Regions from separate parts of the Streptomyces sp. NPDC051921 genome, predicted to be linked through region 1. Evidence: riboswitches for the same ligand, from Rfam matches in the RefSeq annotation. Region 1 holds a riboswitch; each other region holds the start of a gene.

Region 1 (5,114 bases):
TCGCTGAAGGCGTACGTGACGACCCCGGGAGCGAGCCCCTCGTCCGCGAGCCGCTTCCTGGCCTCGGGGAGCGGGGTGCCCTTGAGGTTCGGGACCTTCACGATCCGCGGTCCCCGGGAGAGGGTCAGCGTCACCGTGCCGTTGTCGCGGATCCGGTCGCCTGGTGCCGGGTCGACGTCCATGACCGTGCCGCGCTCGTACACGTCGCTGAACGCCCGCCCGGTCGTGCCCACGTCGAGCCCGGCGTCCGCGAGCCGCTTCGTGGCCTCCGCCTCGGTCTGGCCGAGGACGGCCGGGACCCGGGTGAACTGGCCGGAGTTGATGTACCAGACCCCGGTCCCGATCCCGAGCGCGAGCAGCACGGCCGCGACGATCAGCAGCGGCCCGCGCGGGCGCCGCCGGGACGCCGCCGGGGCGGCGGGCGGCGGCGGGGGCAGCAGGCTGGTGTGCTCGACGGGCAGGGGCTGCACGCGCGGAATGACCGACGTCCGGTCGTCCTCACCGCCGCCCTCCTGGGCCCGGGCCTGCGGAGGCACGGCGTCGAGCTGTTCGTCGCCGAGCGCGGCGCGGCCCGCCCGGACCTGGGCGAGCAGGGCGACGGCGTCGTACGGCCGCAGCTCGGGGTCGCGGGCCGTGGCGCTCGCCACCAGCTCGTCCAGTTCCCGGGCGAGCCCGGGGACGGCGCCGGAGGGGGCGGGCACGTCGGTGTTGAGGTGCTGGTAGAGCACCTGGGCCGGGGTGTCGCCGGAGTGCGGCTTGGCGCCGGTGAGCATCTCGTACAGCACGACCCCGCACGCGTACACGTCGGCGCGGGTGTCGGCGGTGCCGTGCTCGATCTGCTCCGGGGCGAGGTACGAGACGGTGCCGAGGACGGCACCGGTGGTGTCGGTGGCCGAGCCGACGGCCCGGACGAGCCCGAAGTCGGCGACCTTCACCCGGCCGTCGTCCCCTATCAGCACGTTCTCCGGCTTCATGTCGCGGTGCACGAACCCGGCCCGGTGCGCGGCGCCCAGCGCGGCGAGCACCGGCTCCAGGATGTCGAGCGCCGCCCGCGGCCGCAGGGCGCCGCGTTCGCGCAGCACGTCGCGGAGGGTGCACCCGGCGACGTACTCCATGGCGAGGTACACGTAGGCGCCGTCCGCGCCCTGGTCGAAGACCCCGACGACGTTGGGGTGCGCCAGGCGGGCGACGGACTTGGCCTCGCGCATGAACCGCTCCACGAACGCGGCGTCCGTGGCGAGGTCCGGGTGCATCACCTTGAGCGCGAGTTCCCGGTCGAGCCGGGTGTCCAGGGCCCGGTAGACCGTGGCCATCCCGCCGACGGCGATGCGCGCGTCGACGCGGTAGCGGCCGTCGAGCAGCCGCCCGACGAGGGGGTCCTGAAGGGTCGTGTCCACGGCGTCGAGTCTACGAGGGCCCGCACCCGCCCCCCGCCCGTCGCCCCGGGACTGCAGCCCAGCTGTGACGCGGGCCGCGGCCCCGGGGCGCGCGGAGCGGTCAGAAGGCCGGGCGTTCCGGATCCAGCCGGGCGCGGCCGTCGCGGGGCGAGGAGGCCTCCGCGAAGTGGCGGCGGGGGATGCGGCCCGCGCGGTGCGCGAGGCGGCCGGCCTCGACCGCGTGGCGCATGGCCTCCGCCATGAGGACCGGCTCCTGGGCCCGGGTCACCGCGGAGGCGAGCATCACCGCCGCGCAGCCCAGCTCCATCGCGAGCGCCGCGTCCGAGGCCGTTCCGGCTCCGGCGTCCAGGATCACCGGTACGCCGGCCCGCTCCACGATCAGCTGGAAGTTGTGCGGGTTGCGGATGCCGAGGCCGGAGCCGATCGGCGAGCCCAGCGGCATGATCGCCGCGCAGCCCACGTCCTCCAGCTTCTGTGCGACGACCGGGTCGTCATTCGTGTACGGAAGGACGACGAAGCCGTCGTCGACCAGCGTCTCCGCCGCGTCGAGCAGCTCCACCGTGTCCGGCAGCAGCGTCCGCTCGTCGGCGATGACCTCCAGCTTGATCCAGTTCGTGCCCAGGGCCTCGCGGGCCAGCCGGGCCGTGAGCACCGCCTCGCCGGCCGTGAAGCAGCCCGCCGTGTTCGGCAGCACCCGGATGCCGAGCCGCTCCAGCACGGACAGGACCGAGCCGCGCACGTTCGGGTCCAGGCGGCGCATGGCCACCGTGGTCAGCTCCGTACCGCTCGCCACGAGGGAGCGTTCGAGCACGTCGAGGCTGGGAGCCCCGCCCGTGCCCATGATCAGGCGGGACGAGAAATCCGTGCCGCCGAGCGGGAAGACGTCGTCGGACATGGCGCTCAACCTCCCTGCACCGCGGTGAGGACCTCGACCCGGTCGCCGTCGCCGAGCAACGTCGTGGCCCACTCGCCGCGCGGGACCACCGTCTCGTTGAGGGCGGCGGCCACCCCGGAGGGCGCCGCGGTGAGGGTCGCCACGAGTGCGGCGAGGGAGACGGGGCCGGTGAGGGTGCGGGCCTCACCGTTGACGGACACGGTCACGGAGCCGCGCACGGACGCGTGCGCGGTGGCGTTCGGGGACTCGTTCAGGGGCGCGTTCATGCGTGCTCCAGGTGCGCGGGGGAGAAGCGGCGGGCGGTGAAGGCGCGTGCCTCGTCGGGCAGCGTGCCGGAGGTCAGCGCGTCCGCCATGACGTCGCCGGTGACGGGGGTCAGCAGGACCCCGTTGCGGTAGTGGCCGGTGGCCAGGTGCAGCCCGGGCAGGGCGCTGGGGCCCAGCAGCGGCGCGTTGTCGGGTGAGCCGGGCCGCAGCCCGGCGCGGGTCTCGGTGAGCGGCAGCTCGGTGATGCCGGGCACCAGCTCGTGCGCGTCGCGCAGCAGCTCGTACACCCCGCCGGCGGTGACGGTGGTGTCCCAGCCGAGCTCCTCGCTGGTGGCGCCGACGACCAGTTCGCCGTTCTCGCGCGGCACGAGGTAGACGTGGCTGCCGCGGACGACCGCGCGGACGGTCCGGGAGAGGAACGGGGCGTAGGCGGGCGGCACCCGCAGGCGCAGCACCTGACCCTTCACCGGCCGCACGGGCGGCAGGACCTCCGCCGGTACGCCGTCGAGCCGGCCGCTCAGGCTGCCCGCGGCCAGGACCACCTGCTCGGCGTCGAGCGCGGTGCCGTCGGCCAGGGAGGCGCCCCGGGCCCGGTCCCGCTCCACCGTCAGGCGCTCCGTCAGGGCCCGGTGGAAGACCACGCCGGCCCGCTCGCAGGCCGTCACCAGCGCGTCGGCGAGCCGGCGCGGGTCGACCTGGTGGTCTCCGTCCACGCGCAGTCCGCCCCGGACGCCCGGGGCCAGCATGGGCTCCAGACGGCGGCACTCGCGGCCGTTCAGCCACTCCGAGGACAGCCCGCAGCGGGTCTGCAGGGCGTGCAGCTCCCGCAGGTGGGCCCGGTCGTCGGCGTCGAGCGCGACGGCGAGGGTGCCGCAGGCGCGGTAGCCCACGTCATGACCGGTGGCCTCGGCGAGCTCGTCGACGAAGCCGGGGTAGCGTCGGGCGGACTCGAGATTGAGCCCGAGCAGGGTCTCCTCGCCGTAGTGGAGTTCGGTGACGGCGGCGAGCATCCCCGCCGCCACCCGGGCGGCCCCGCCGCCCGGTTCGGGGTCGGCCACGGCGGTGCGCAGTCCGCGTTGCGCGGCCCGCCAGGCCGTGACCAGGCCGATGATGCCGCCCCCGATGACGAGGACGTCAGACGTGGTGCGTGTACGCGACATGGGCGTCCAGCCCCTCCCTTCGCCGGCATGACCCGGATCAGGTTCGTACGGTCGGAGGCCGGCCAGCCTCCCTCTCAGCCCGGTCGTCCGGGCTCCCGCGAGTGCTTTACGGCGGCCAGACTAACCGCCGTCGACCGAGCGCCACAGGGCCCCTCCCTTCCTGACGGTCCGTCAGATGCGTAAGGTGGTCGGGTGAGCGAGCGGAGGCGGACACAGTGAGCGAGCAGCAGCAGGCACCGGCGGACGAGCGGCGGGCGCCGCGCCCGGCCGGACGGCACGTCGTGATCGTGGGCGCCGGGATGGCGGGCGTCCAGACCGCCGTCGCCCTGCGCGAGCAGGGCTTCGCCGGCCCCGTCACCCTCATCGGCGCCGAGCCCCACCAGCCCTACGACCGCCCGCCGCTCTCCAAGGCCGTCCTCCTCGGCAAGGCCGAGGACTCCGCCTTCGACGTCGACTTCGAGGCCCTCGACGTCGAACTCCGCCTCGGCGTCGAGGTCACCGGCCTGCGCGCCGCCGACCACGAGGTCGACACGGAGACCGGCCCCGTCCCTTACGACACGCTCGTCGTCGCGACCGGCGCCCACCCGCTCACCCTGCCCGGCAGCGAGGGCGTCCCCGGTGTCCACCTGCTGCGCACCCTCGACGACGCCGCCCGGCTCAAGCCCGTCCTGGAGAGCCGCCACGACATCGTCGTCGTCGGCGCCGGCTGGATCGGCGCCGAGTTCGCCACCGCCGCCCGCCAGGCAGGCTGCGCCGTCACCGTCGTCGAGGCCGCCGACCGCCCCCTCGCCGGCGCCCTGCCCGCCGAGGTCACCGCCCCCATGGGCGCCTGGTACGCCGAGAGCGGCGCCGAACTCCGGCTCCACGCGCGCGTGGAGCACGTCGAGGAGGGCAGGGTGGTCCTCACCGCCGACTCCACGGACTTCGGCGCCACCGGCGCGCCGCGCGAGCTGCCCGCCGACGCCGTCGTCGTCGGCATCGGCGCCCGCCCCGCCACCGGCTGGCTGGAGCGCTCCGGCGCCGCCCTCGACCCGAGCGGCGCGCTCACCGCCGACGACCGCCTGCGCACCTCGCTGCCCGACGTCTACGCCGTCGGCGACTGCGCCTCCTTTCCCTCCGCCCGCTACGGCGAGCGGCTCCTCGTCCACCACTGGGACAACGCCCTCCAGGGCCCCCGCACCGTCGCCGCCGACATCCTCGGGGCGGCCGCCGCGCCCTACGACCCGGTGCCCTACTTCTGGTCCGAGCAGTTCGGCCGCTTCGTCCAGTACGCGGGCCACCACGGCGCCGCCGACACCCTGCTGTGGCGCGGCGACCCGGCCGACGAGGCCTGGACGGTGCTGTGGCTGCGCGAGGACGCGCTCATCGCCCTGCTCGCCGTCGGCCGCCCCCGCGA
Region 2 (5,114 bases), on a different contig from region 1:
ACGTCCTCGTCGTCCTCGCGCGAGGACTGGTAGGACGCGGACGCCGGAGCCACCGGGCCCCCGGTGGCGCCTGCCGGCAGCGCAAGTTACCCGCCGGTATGCCGCTGCTGTCGGCCATTAGCCCGGCCGAGGGAACGCGCAGGTGGAAACCCCGTGGGCCCGCAGAGGCTGCCCTTAGAGTGGAAATCTCTGCCGCCCCGGGAGCCGCAGGCGTCGACCTTTCCCGTCGGTCCCAGGCCGCGGCGGGCGCGCGGGGGCGGCCCCCGCGGGCGAGTGCGACGCACTCGTCGACTCGCCTGGGGGTGACCTTTGGCCACTGCTTCTCAGCCCGCTGCTCCTACCCTGATCGGCTCGGTGCAACGGGCCCTGAGACTGCTGGAGGCCGTCGGCTCCCACGAGGACGGGGCCCCCGCCAAACAGCTCGCGCGCGAGGCGGGCCTTCCGCTTCCCACCGCGTACCACCTGCTCCGCACCCTGACGCACGAGGGCTATCTGCGCCGCGAGAAGGGTGTGTTCGTCTTCGGCGACGCCGCCGGTCGGCTGGTCGGCGGCGGAGTTCTGCAGAATCGTCGCACCAAGGTCGAGGACTCTCTCGCCCACTGGCGGGACTCCATCGGTGTCCCCGTCTACTTCGCGATCTACCGCGAGGGCGAGATCGAGCTCGTCGCCGTCGCCGACACCCCCGCGGCCCCCGCCGTCGAGGAATGGGCGGACTTCCGGGAGACCGGGCACGCGCACGCCATCGGGCAGTGCCTGCTGAGTCAACTGGATCTGAAGAGTCGTCAAGACCACCTCGACCGACATCCGGTGGACGCCATCACGCCATATACGGTGCGTAATCGACGTTCCCTTTTGGACCGTTTGGGCGGTATGGGGCGAATGGAGCCCCTGGTGGAACGTCAGGAATATGCGCTCGGCACGGTCTGCGCCGCAATCCCCCTCACCGCCGGGTCGACCGCGGCCGCCATGGCGATTTCCCTCCCCCTTCACCAGGAAGAACGGTTGCTGCCGGCGATCGCGCGGCTACAGAACGAGATCGGAAAGCTCTTCAGCTCACTCGCGTTCTCTATCAGTATCTGAAAAATCACTCCTTGTGATCTGCTAGTGCGTACAGCACGATTGCGTCAAGAGGGCCATGGGGGATCATTCCTGGCCGTTTCAACCACAGCTTTTTCGGCAGCGTGTTTACACAACTGCTCATCTACTGCGGGGTACATGATGCGAGAGACGGTTCAGGCCGAGGTCCTGATGAGCTTCCTCGTCTCCGAGGAGCTCTCCTTCAGGATCCCGGTGGAACTGCGATACGAGACCCGCGATCCCTATGCGGTGCGGATGACCTTCCACCTCCCCGGAGACGCCCCGGTGACCTGGGCGTTCGGGCGGGAGCTGCTGCTCGACGGGATCAACCGTCCCAGCGGCGACGGTGACGTCCACATCGCCCCGACCGACCCCGAGGGGCTGTCCGACGTGATGATCCGGCTTCAGGTCGGGGGCGACCGCGCCCTGTTCCGGGCGAGCGCGCCGCCGCTGGTCGCCTTCCTCGACCGTACGGACAAGCTCGTCCCGCTCGGTCAGGAACAGACACTGGGCGACTTCGAGGACAGCCTGGAGGCAGCGCTCGGACGCATCCTGGCGGAGGAGAACGCCGGCTGAGCCCGCGTCACCCGCTCGCTCGACCGCGCGTCACTTGGCCCGTCGGCGGCGTCCGCCCCTGCTCGGGCGCTGCTGCCCGGCCTCCGGCCGGTCGGCCGAGACCACCAGCGCCGCGAGACCGGTGGTGACCGGCACCGAGGCGACCAGACCGATCGAGCCGATCAGCGTGCGGACGATCTCCTCCGCGACGAGTTCGCTGTTGGCCACCGTCCCCACGCTGCTCTGCGCGATCGAGAAGAGCAGCATCAGCGGAAGCGCCGCACCGGCGTACGCGAGGACCAGGGTGTTCACCACCGAGGCGATGTGGTCGCGGCCGATCCGGATGCCGGCCCGGTAGAGCGCCCGCGGCCCCATCGTCGGATCGGCCTGGTGCAGCTCCCACACCGCCGAGGTCTGGGTGACGGTCACGTCGTCGAGCACACCGAGCGAACCGATGATGACTCCGGCGAGCAGCAGACCGGACATGTCGATCCCCGGAAAGAGTCCGTGGATGAGACCGGTGTTGTCGTCGGTGTTGCCGCTGAGTGCGGCCCAGCCGATGAAGAACGAGCCGAGCAGCCCGATCAACAGCAGCGACACCAGCGTGCCGAGCACGGCCACCGACGTGCGGGCCGAGAGTCCGTGACACAGGTAGAGCGCGATCAGCATGATCGCGCTCGCGCCGACGATGGCGACCACCAGCGGATTCGATCCCTGGATGATCGCCGGCAGGATGAAGAAGGACAGCACGAGGAAGCTCGCGGCGAGCGCGATCAGCGCCATCACGCCGCGCATCCGGCCGACGACGACGACCGCCAGCGCGAAGATGCCCGCGAGCACGAAGAGCGGCACCTTCCGGTCCACGTCGGTGACCGAGTACTGCAGGTCGCGCGGGGCGTCGGGGGCGTACGCGACCACCACGCCCTGCCCCTCGTGCAGCTGCCTCGGCGCGTCCGGCTGCACGATCTCGGTGAAGGTACGGCCCTTCTCCGGCCCGCTGGTGACCATGACGGTCGCCTTCGCGCACTGCCCCTGCTGCCCGTTGACCGCCTCGCGACCCTCCGGGGTGGAGGTGTCGCCGGTCGGCGGCACCTGGGCGGCGTTCACGTCCTTGCAGTCGATGTGCGCGACGGCGGTGACCTTGCCCTGCTCGGTCTGGCGGTCGAAGCCGACGCCCGTCCGCTGGTGCGCCGGGGTGCTGCCCGGCCACAGCACCAGCAGCCCGACGGCCACAGCGGTCGCGAAGGGGATGAGGACCGCGGCGATGACCTTCCGCAGATGCCGGGAGACCGGCGCCGCGGGCCCGTGGCTGTGCGCGTGACCGTGTCCGTGGCCGCCGCCCCCGCTCCCGTGGCCCGGGCCGCCGGGCCCGTCCCCGTGGCCCTGACCAGGCCCGTGGGCATGCCCGTGGTCGTGCGGTTCGTGGGGCTGATGCGTCGAAGTCACCGACCGATCATCGCAAGAACAGTCGGGGGCCCACTGTTCAGCACGGCCGACATGACGCTAGCGTGGTGGCACCTTTGCACACGCGGGAGCTCGGAGCACCGGGCTGAGAGGGCGCTGATCACCGTACACACGTACTGACGTACGTACGGGAGGAGGCTGCGCCGACCGCCGAACCTGTTACCGGGTAATGCCGGCGTAGGGAGATTCGGTCTCATGACCATTCAGGATGCACGCACGCCTGCCTCCGACCAGACGGACGGCCGGAACGGCCAGGGCGAGCGCACGCCGGGCTGGCACAAGGGATACGTCGAGGGCTCCCGCCCCGACCTCCGGGTGCCCGTCCGTCAGGTGCACCTCACCAACGGCAAGGACGTGACGCTGTACGACACGTCCGGCCCGTACACCGACCCCACCATCGACACCGACGTCCGGCGTGGCCTGCCGCCCCTGCGCGAGAACTGGATCATCGCGCGTGGCGACACGGAGGAGTACCCGGGCCGTCCCGTCCGCCCCGAGGACGACGGCATCAAGCACACCTCGCCGCGCGGCGGTGGGCTGAGGAACCTCGACGCGGTGTTCCCGGGCCGCCCGCGGCTGCCCCGTCGTGGCCGCGACGGCCAGGCCGTCACGCAGCTCGCGTACGCCCGGCGTGGCGAGATCACGCCGGAGATGGAGTACGTCGCGATCCGCGAGAACGTCTCCCCCGAGGTCGTGCGGGAGGAGATCGCGGCCGGCCGCGCCGTGCTCCCGGCCAACGTCAACCACCCCGAGATCGAGCCGATGATCATCGGCAAGCGGTTCCTGGTGAAGGTCAACGCCAACATCGGCAACTCCGCGGTCACCTCCTCCATCGAGGAGGAGGTGGAGAAGATGACCTGGGCGACCAAGTGGGGCGCCGACACGGTCATGGACCTCTCCACCGGCCGCAACATCCACACCACCCGCGAGTGGGTGCTCCGCAACTCCCCCGTGCCGATCGGCACCGTGCCGCTCTACCAGGCCCTGGAGAAGGTCGACGGCAAGGCGGAGGAGCTGACCTGGGAGATCTACAAGGACACGGTCATCGAGCAGGCCGAGCAGGGCGTCGACTACATGACGGTGCACGCCGGCGTGCTGCTGCCGTACGTGCCGCTGACCGCCCGCCGCAAGACCGGCATCGTCTCGCGCGGCGGCTCGATCATGGCCGCCTGGTGCCTCGCGCACCACAAGGAGAACTTCCTCTACACGAACTTCGAGGAGCTCTGCGAGATCCTCGCGGCGTACGACGTCACGTACTCGCTCGGCGACGGCCTGCGGCCCGGCTCGATCGCGGACGCCAACGACGCGGCGCAGTTCGCCGAGCTGAAGACCCTCGGCGAGCTCAACACGATCGCCAAGCGCCACAACGTGCAGACGATGATCGAGGGCCCGGGCCACGTCCCGATGCACAAGATCAAGGAGAACATCGACCTCCAGCAGGAGATCTGCGAGGAGGCGCCGTTCTACACGCTCGGCCCGCTGACCACGGACGTCGCCCCGGCGTACGACCACATCACCTCGGGCATCGGCGCGGCGATGATCGCCTGGTGGGGCACGGCGATGCTCTGCTACGTCACGCCCAAGGAGCACCTGGGCCTGCCGAACAAGGACGACGTCAAGACCGGCGTGATCACCTACAAGATCGCGGCCCACGCGGCGGACCTGGCCAAGGGCCACCCGGGCGCGCAGGAGTGGGACGACGCGCTGTCCGACGCGCGGTTCGAGTTCCGCTGGGAGGACCAGTTCAACCTGGCGATGGACCCGGACACGGCTCGTGAGTTCCACGACGAGACGCTGCCGGCGGAGCCCGCGAAGACGGCCCACTTCTGCTCGATGTGCGGCCCGAAGTTCTGCTCGATGAAGATCTCGCAGGACATCCGCCGCGAGCACGGCGGTGACCTGAAGGCGGACGAGATCGAGGCGGGCATGGCCGCGAAGTCGGCCGAGTTCGCCGCGTCCGGCAACCGGGTCTACCTGCCGATGGCCGACTGACCCCGGTCCGCTGAGCGGCAACGGCC
Region 3 (5,114 bases), on a different contig from region 1:
CCCTCGGCCGGCCGGAGGGTGACGGCCACGTGGTCGCCGCGGAAGACGCGGGTCTCGACGCGGCAGGCCAGTCCCTCGCCGGGGGCGACGAGCCGGACTCCGGTGGGGCGGACGAGGAGCCGGCGGTCGCCCTGGGGGGAGCCGTCGGGGACGGGGACCTTGCCCCACGGGGTGTCGGCCGCGGCGGCGGTGACGGTGGCGGGGACGACGTTGTCGAAGCCGAGGAAGCGCGCGACGAACTCGGAGGCGGGGCGCCGCCACACGTCCAGGGGCGTGCCGGTCTGGGCGATCCGGCCGTCGTTCATCACGACGACCCGGTCGGCGAGGGCGAAAGCCTCGCCCTGGTCGTGGGTGACGGCGAGCACCGTCGTGCCCAACTGCCCGAAGAGTCGACGGAGTTCGACGACGAGGCGTTCACGCAGGCCGCGGTCGAGCTGGCCGAGCGGTTCGTCGAGCATCAGCAGCCGGGGACGGGGCGCGAGCGCCCGGGCGAGGGCGACGCGCTGCTGCTCGCCACCGGAGAGCGCGGAGACGGCCCTGCGGCCGGCGCCGGGCAGTCCGACGAGGTCGAGCAACTCCTCGACGCGCGCCGCCTGTTCGGCCCTGGCGACGCCGCGCACGCGCAGCCCGAAGGCGACGTTTCCCGCCACGTCCCGCTGCGGGAAGAGCTGGTGGTCCTGGAACATGAGGCCGACCCCGCGCCGGTGCACGGGCACCCCGGCCTGGTCCGCCCCGCCGAGCAGCACCCGGCCGGCGGACAACGGCTGGAGTCCGGCGACCACCCGCAGCAGGGTGGACTTGCCGCTGCCGCTGGGCCCGAGCACGCACACGATCTCGTGGTCGGCGACGTCGAGGTGCACCCCGTCGAGGACGGCGCGGTCCCCGAAGCGTACGGTCGCCCGGTCGAGCGTCAGCATCAGAACTCCCCCGAGGTGCGGTCGGTGCGCAGGCGTTCGAGCAGCAGCAGGGACACCGCGCACACCACCATGAGAATCGTCGAAAGGGCCATGGCCTGGCCGTAGTTGAGCTCGCCCGGCCGGTTCAGGAGCCGGGCCACGGCGACCGGCAGGGTCGGGTTGTCGGGGCGGGCGATGAACACCGTCGCCCCGAACTCGCCGAGGGACACCGCGAAGGCGAAGCCGGCGGCGATGAGCAGCGCCCGCCGCACGAGCGGCAGGTCGACCTCCCGCCAGGCCCGCCAGGGCGAGGCCCCGAGGACGGCGGCGGCCTCCCGGAGGCGTTCGTCGACGGCCCGCAGCACGGGCAGCATGGTCCGTACGACGAAGGGCACGCCGACCAGGGCCTGGGCGAGGGGGACGAGGATCCAGCTGGCGCGCAGGTCGAGCGGCGGCTCGTCGAGGGTGATGAGGAAGCCGAAGCCGACGGTGACGGCGGAGACCCCGAGCGGCAGCATCAGCAGCCCGTCGAAGCCGCGGACCAGCCGCCCGGCCCGCCGTGTGAGGGCCGCTGCGGCGAGGCCGCCGATGACGACGGCGACGGCGGTCGCGACGAGCGCGTACTGCAGCGAGTTGACGATGGTGTCGGTCATGGGCACGAGGAAGGTGCCGTTCTCGTCGACGTGCTGCAGCGCCCGGTAGTAGTCGAGGCCGTAGCCGGTGGGGGTGGCGAGGGAGCGTTCGACGAGGACGCCGAGCGGGGCGAGGATCAGCAGGCCGACGGAGAGCAGGACCGCGCCGAGCAGCAGCCACTGTCCGGCGCCGCGCGGCCGGGCCGCGGTCCGCTCCGGCGGGACGAGCCTCAGCGCCGTCTCCCGGCGCCGCACCATCCGCGCGTGCACGGCGAGGACCACGCCGACGGCGACGAACTGCACCATCGTGAGCACGGAGGCGGTGGACAGCTGGAGCCGGTCCGCGGTCTGCCGGTAGATCTCGGTCTCCAGGGTGGAGTACGCGGGGCCGCCGAGGATCTGCACGATGCCGAAGGAGCTGGCGGTGAACAGGAACACCATGAGCGCGGCGGCCGCGACGGCCGGGCCGAGCGCGGGCAGCGTCACCGTTCGCCAGGCCCGCCACCGGGAGGCGCCGAGCACCCGCGCGGCCTCCTCCTGGCGCGGGTCGAGCTGGGACCACAGGCCGCCGACGGTGCGCACGACGACGGCGTAGTTGAAGAAGACGTGGGCGATGAGGATGGCCCACACCGTGGTGTCGAGCCGCACGCCCCACCACTCGTCGAGCAGGCCCCGCCGCCCGACCAGCGCGAGGAACGCCGTGCCGACCATGACCGTGGGCAGCACGAACGGCACGGTGACGACCGCCCGCAGGATGCGCTTCCCGGGGAAGTCGAGCCGGGCGAAGACGTACGCGCCGGGCAACGCCACCAGCAGGGTGAGTGCCGTGGACGCGAGCGCCTGCCACAGCGTGAACCACAGGACGTCGAGGATCTCCGGCCGGGCCAGCGTGTCGCCGAAGCGGCCGAGCTCCCAGTGGCCGTCCGGCCTGAGCCCGCGCTCGACGATCGAGACGACGGGCCAGGCGAAGAAGACGGCGAAGAAGGCGACCGGCAGCACCATGAGGGCCAACCGCGCCGCCGTCCCCCGGCGGTCCGCTCGGACGGGGACCGCCGGGAGGCCTTCCCGGCCTACTTCAGGACGAGCGAGGTCCACTGCTCGATCCACTGGTCGCGGTTCTGGGCGATCTTCTCGGGCGCCATGGTCTCCGGCTTGTCGATCACCACGCCGTGCTTGGTGAACAGCTCGGGGAGGGAGGCGTCGTTGGCCACCGGGTTGACGAACATCTGCAGCGGCATGTCGTCCTGGAACTTCTTGGAGATCAGGAAGTCGATCAGCGCCTTGCCGCCCTCGGGGTTCTTCGCCCCGTTCAGGAGGCCGGCGAACTCGGTCTGCCGGAAGCAGGTGCCGGTGGAGACGCCGGTGGGGGCCACCTTCGGCTGCGGCTGGGCGTAGAGCACCTCGACCGGCGGGGAGGAGGCGTACGAGACGACGAGCGGGCGGTCGCCCTTGGCCTGCTTGCCGCCGGCGGAGCCGGAGAACTCCTGGTTGTAGGCGAGCTCCCAGCTGTCGACGGTCTTCACACCGTTGGCCTTGAGCTTCTTCCAGTAGTCCTGCCACCCGGCGTCGCCGTACTTCGCGGCCGTACCGAGCAGGAAGCCGAGGCCCGGGGAGGAGCGCTCGGGGTTCTCGACGACGAGGAGGTCCTTGTACGCGGGCTTGGCCAGGTCGTCGAAGGTCTGCGGCGGGGCCAGCTTCTTGTCGGTGAAGTACTGCTTGTCGTAGTTGACGCAGATGTCTCCGGTGTCGATCGGGGTGACCCGGTGCTCCTTGTCCAGCTGCAGCGCGGCCGGCACCCGGTCCAGGCCCTTGGCCTCGTACGGAGTGAAGATGCCGTTGTCGAGGGCCCGGGACAGCAGGGTGTTGTCGACGCCGAAGAAGACGTCGCCCTGCGGGGAGCCCTTGGTGAGGATCTCCTTGTTGACGGCCTCGCCGGCGTCGCCGCTCTTGAGCACCTTGACCGTGAAGCCGGTCTGCTTGGTGAACTCCGCCAGCACCTCCTTGGAGGCGTTGAAGGAGTCGTGGCTGACCAGGGTCACGGTCTTGGGCGCGGGCTCGCCGCTCTTGCCGGCCGATCCCCTGGCGCCTTCGGTGCCGCACGCGGCGAGGGTGGTGACGCCGAGCGCCGCGACGAGCGCGGCGGCGGCGGCCTTCTTGGTGTTCACGTGTTCTTCCTCCTGGGTGTGACCAGGAAGAGACGCGGCCCTGCCCGCGTCCGGGCGGCGGACGCGGGCAGGGCGCAACAGCTCGAGTTACGACCGAACTTCCTACCCAGAATGACCTGGGCGAGGTTCAGAGGGTCTGCGGTCTGACGGTCACCGCACTCTCAGCGCTGTGGCGCTCCCCTGTCGGAATATGCAGATGTGTTCGAGCTCAGAGTACAAGGTCAGCGTTCGGCGGCGGCCAGCTGTCCACAGGCACCGTCGATCTCCTGACCGCGGGTGTCGCGGACGGTGACGGGAACACCGTGGGAGGCGATGGCCTCGATGAACGCCTTCTCGTCCTCGGGGCGGGACGCGGTCCACTTGGATCCGGGCGTCGGGTTCAGCGGGATCAGGTTGACGTGCACCCGCTTGCCCTTGAGCAGGCGGCCGAGGAGGTCGCCGCGCCAGGCCTGGTCGTTGATGTCCCGGATCAGGGCGTACTCGATGGAGATCCGGCGGCCGGACTTCTCCGCGTACTCCCAGGCCGCGTCGAGGACCTCGCGGACCTTCCAGCGCGTGTTCACGGGGACGAGCGTGTCGCGCAGCTCGTCGTCGGGCGCGTGCAGCGAGACGGCGAGCCGGCACTTGAAGCCCTCGTCGGCGAACCGCAGCATGGCCGGCACCAGACCGACGGTGGAGACGGTGATGCCGCGCTGCGACAGACCGATCCCGTCCGGCTCGGGGTCCGTCAGCCGCCGGATGGCGCCGACGACCCGCTTGTAGTTGGCGAGCGGCTCGCCCATCCCCATGAAGACGATGTTCGAGAGCCGCGCCGGGCCCCCGGGCACCTCGCCGTCGCGCAGCGCGCGCATGCCGTCGACGATCTGGTGGACGATCTCGGCGGTCGACAGGTTCCGGTCGAGCCCGGCCTGCCCGGTGGCGCAGAACGGACAGTTCATTCCGCAGCCCGCCTGCGAGGAGATGCACATGGTCACCCGGTCCGGGTAGCGCATGAGCACCGACTCCACGAGGGTGCCGTCGTGCAGCCGCCACAGCGTCTTGCGGGTGGTGTCGTCGTCACAGGAGACGTGCCGCACCACCGACATCAGATCGGGCAGCAGTTCCCCCGCGAGCTTCTCGCGCGAGGCGGCCGGGATGTCGGTCCACTCGGCCGGGTCGTGCGCGTACCGCGCGAAGTAGTGCGTGGACAGCTGCTTGGCGCGAAACGGCTTCTCGCCGATCGCGGCGACCGCCTCCTTGCGCTCTGCGGGCGTGAGGTCGGCGAGGTGCCGCGGGGGCTGCTTGGCTCCGCGCGGGGCGACGAAAGTGAGTTCTCCGGGCTTGGGCATGGTGCTACCAGTGTCGCAGACGGCGGCCGGTTACCCGGTCCGCGAGCCTTCGGAGGCCGGGCGGACGGGCGGACGGGGACGCCCCGGAAGCGG

What was found. Region 1 has a riboswitch for thiamine pyrophosphate ahead of thiO (glycine oxidase ThiO). Riboswitches for the same ligand answer to the same signal wherever they lie in the genome.
Region 2: it holds a riboswitch for thiamine pyrophosphate, as region 1 does, so the genes downstream of both, thiC (phosphomethylpyrimidine synthase ThiC) here and thiO (glycine oxidase ThiO) in region 1, are expected to answer to the same signal.
Region 3: it holds a riboswitch for thiamine pyrophosphate, as region 1 does, so the genes downstream of both, AB0M16_RS31115 (thiamine ABC transporter substrate-binding protein) here and thiO (glycine oxidase ThiO) in region 1, are expected to answer to the same signal.

Annotation. Positions count from the first base shown of each region.
Region 1 is NZ_JBFAXU010000022.1:82,116-87,229, reverse strand. Features, by position in the region: gene pknB (Stk1 family PASTA domain-containing Ser/Thr kinase) at 1-1,397, opposite strand, end outside; gene AB0M16_RS26900 (thiazole synthase) at 1,498-2,292, opposite strand; gene thiS (sulfur carrier protein ThiS) at 2,298-2,558, opposite strand; gene thiO (glycine oxidase ThiO) at 2,555-3,718, opposite strand; TPP riboswitch at 3,716-3,827, opposite strand; gene AB0M16_RS26885 (FAD-dependent oxidoreductase) at 4,018-5,114, shown strand, end outside.
Region 2 is NZ_JBFAXU010000013.1:209,773-214,886, reverse strand. Features, by position in the region: gene AB0M16_RS19420 (DUF5326 family protein) at 1-33, shown strand, start outside; gene AB0M16_RS19415 (helix-turn-helix domain-containing protein) at 310-1,080, shown strand; gene AB0M16_RS19410 (SsgA family sporulation/cell division regulator) at 1,219-1,653, shown strand; gene AB0M16_RS19405 (YibE/F family protein) at 1,684-3,078, opposite strand; TPP riboswitch at 3,151-3,297, shown strand; gene thiC (phosphomethylpyrimidine synthase ThiC) at 3,292-5,088, shown strand.
Region 3 is NZ_JBFAXU010000028.1:104,584-109,697, forward strand. Features, by position in the region: gene AB0M16_RS31105 (ABC transporter ATP-binding protein) at 1-917, opposite strand, end outside; gene AB0M16_RS31110 (iron ABC transporter permease) at 917-2,530, opposite strand; gene AB0M16_RS31115 (thiamine ABC transporter substrate-binding protein) at 2,599-3,693, opposite strand; TPP riboswitch at 3,775-3,885, opposite strand; gene rlmN (23S rRNA (adenine(2503)-C(2))-methyltransferase RlmN) at 3,915-5,021, opposite strand.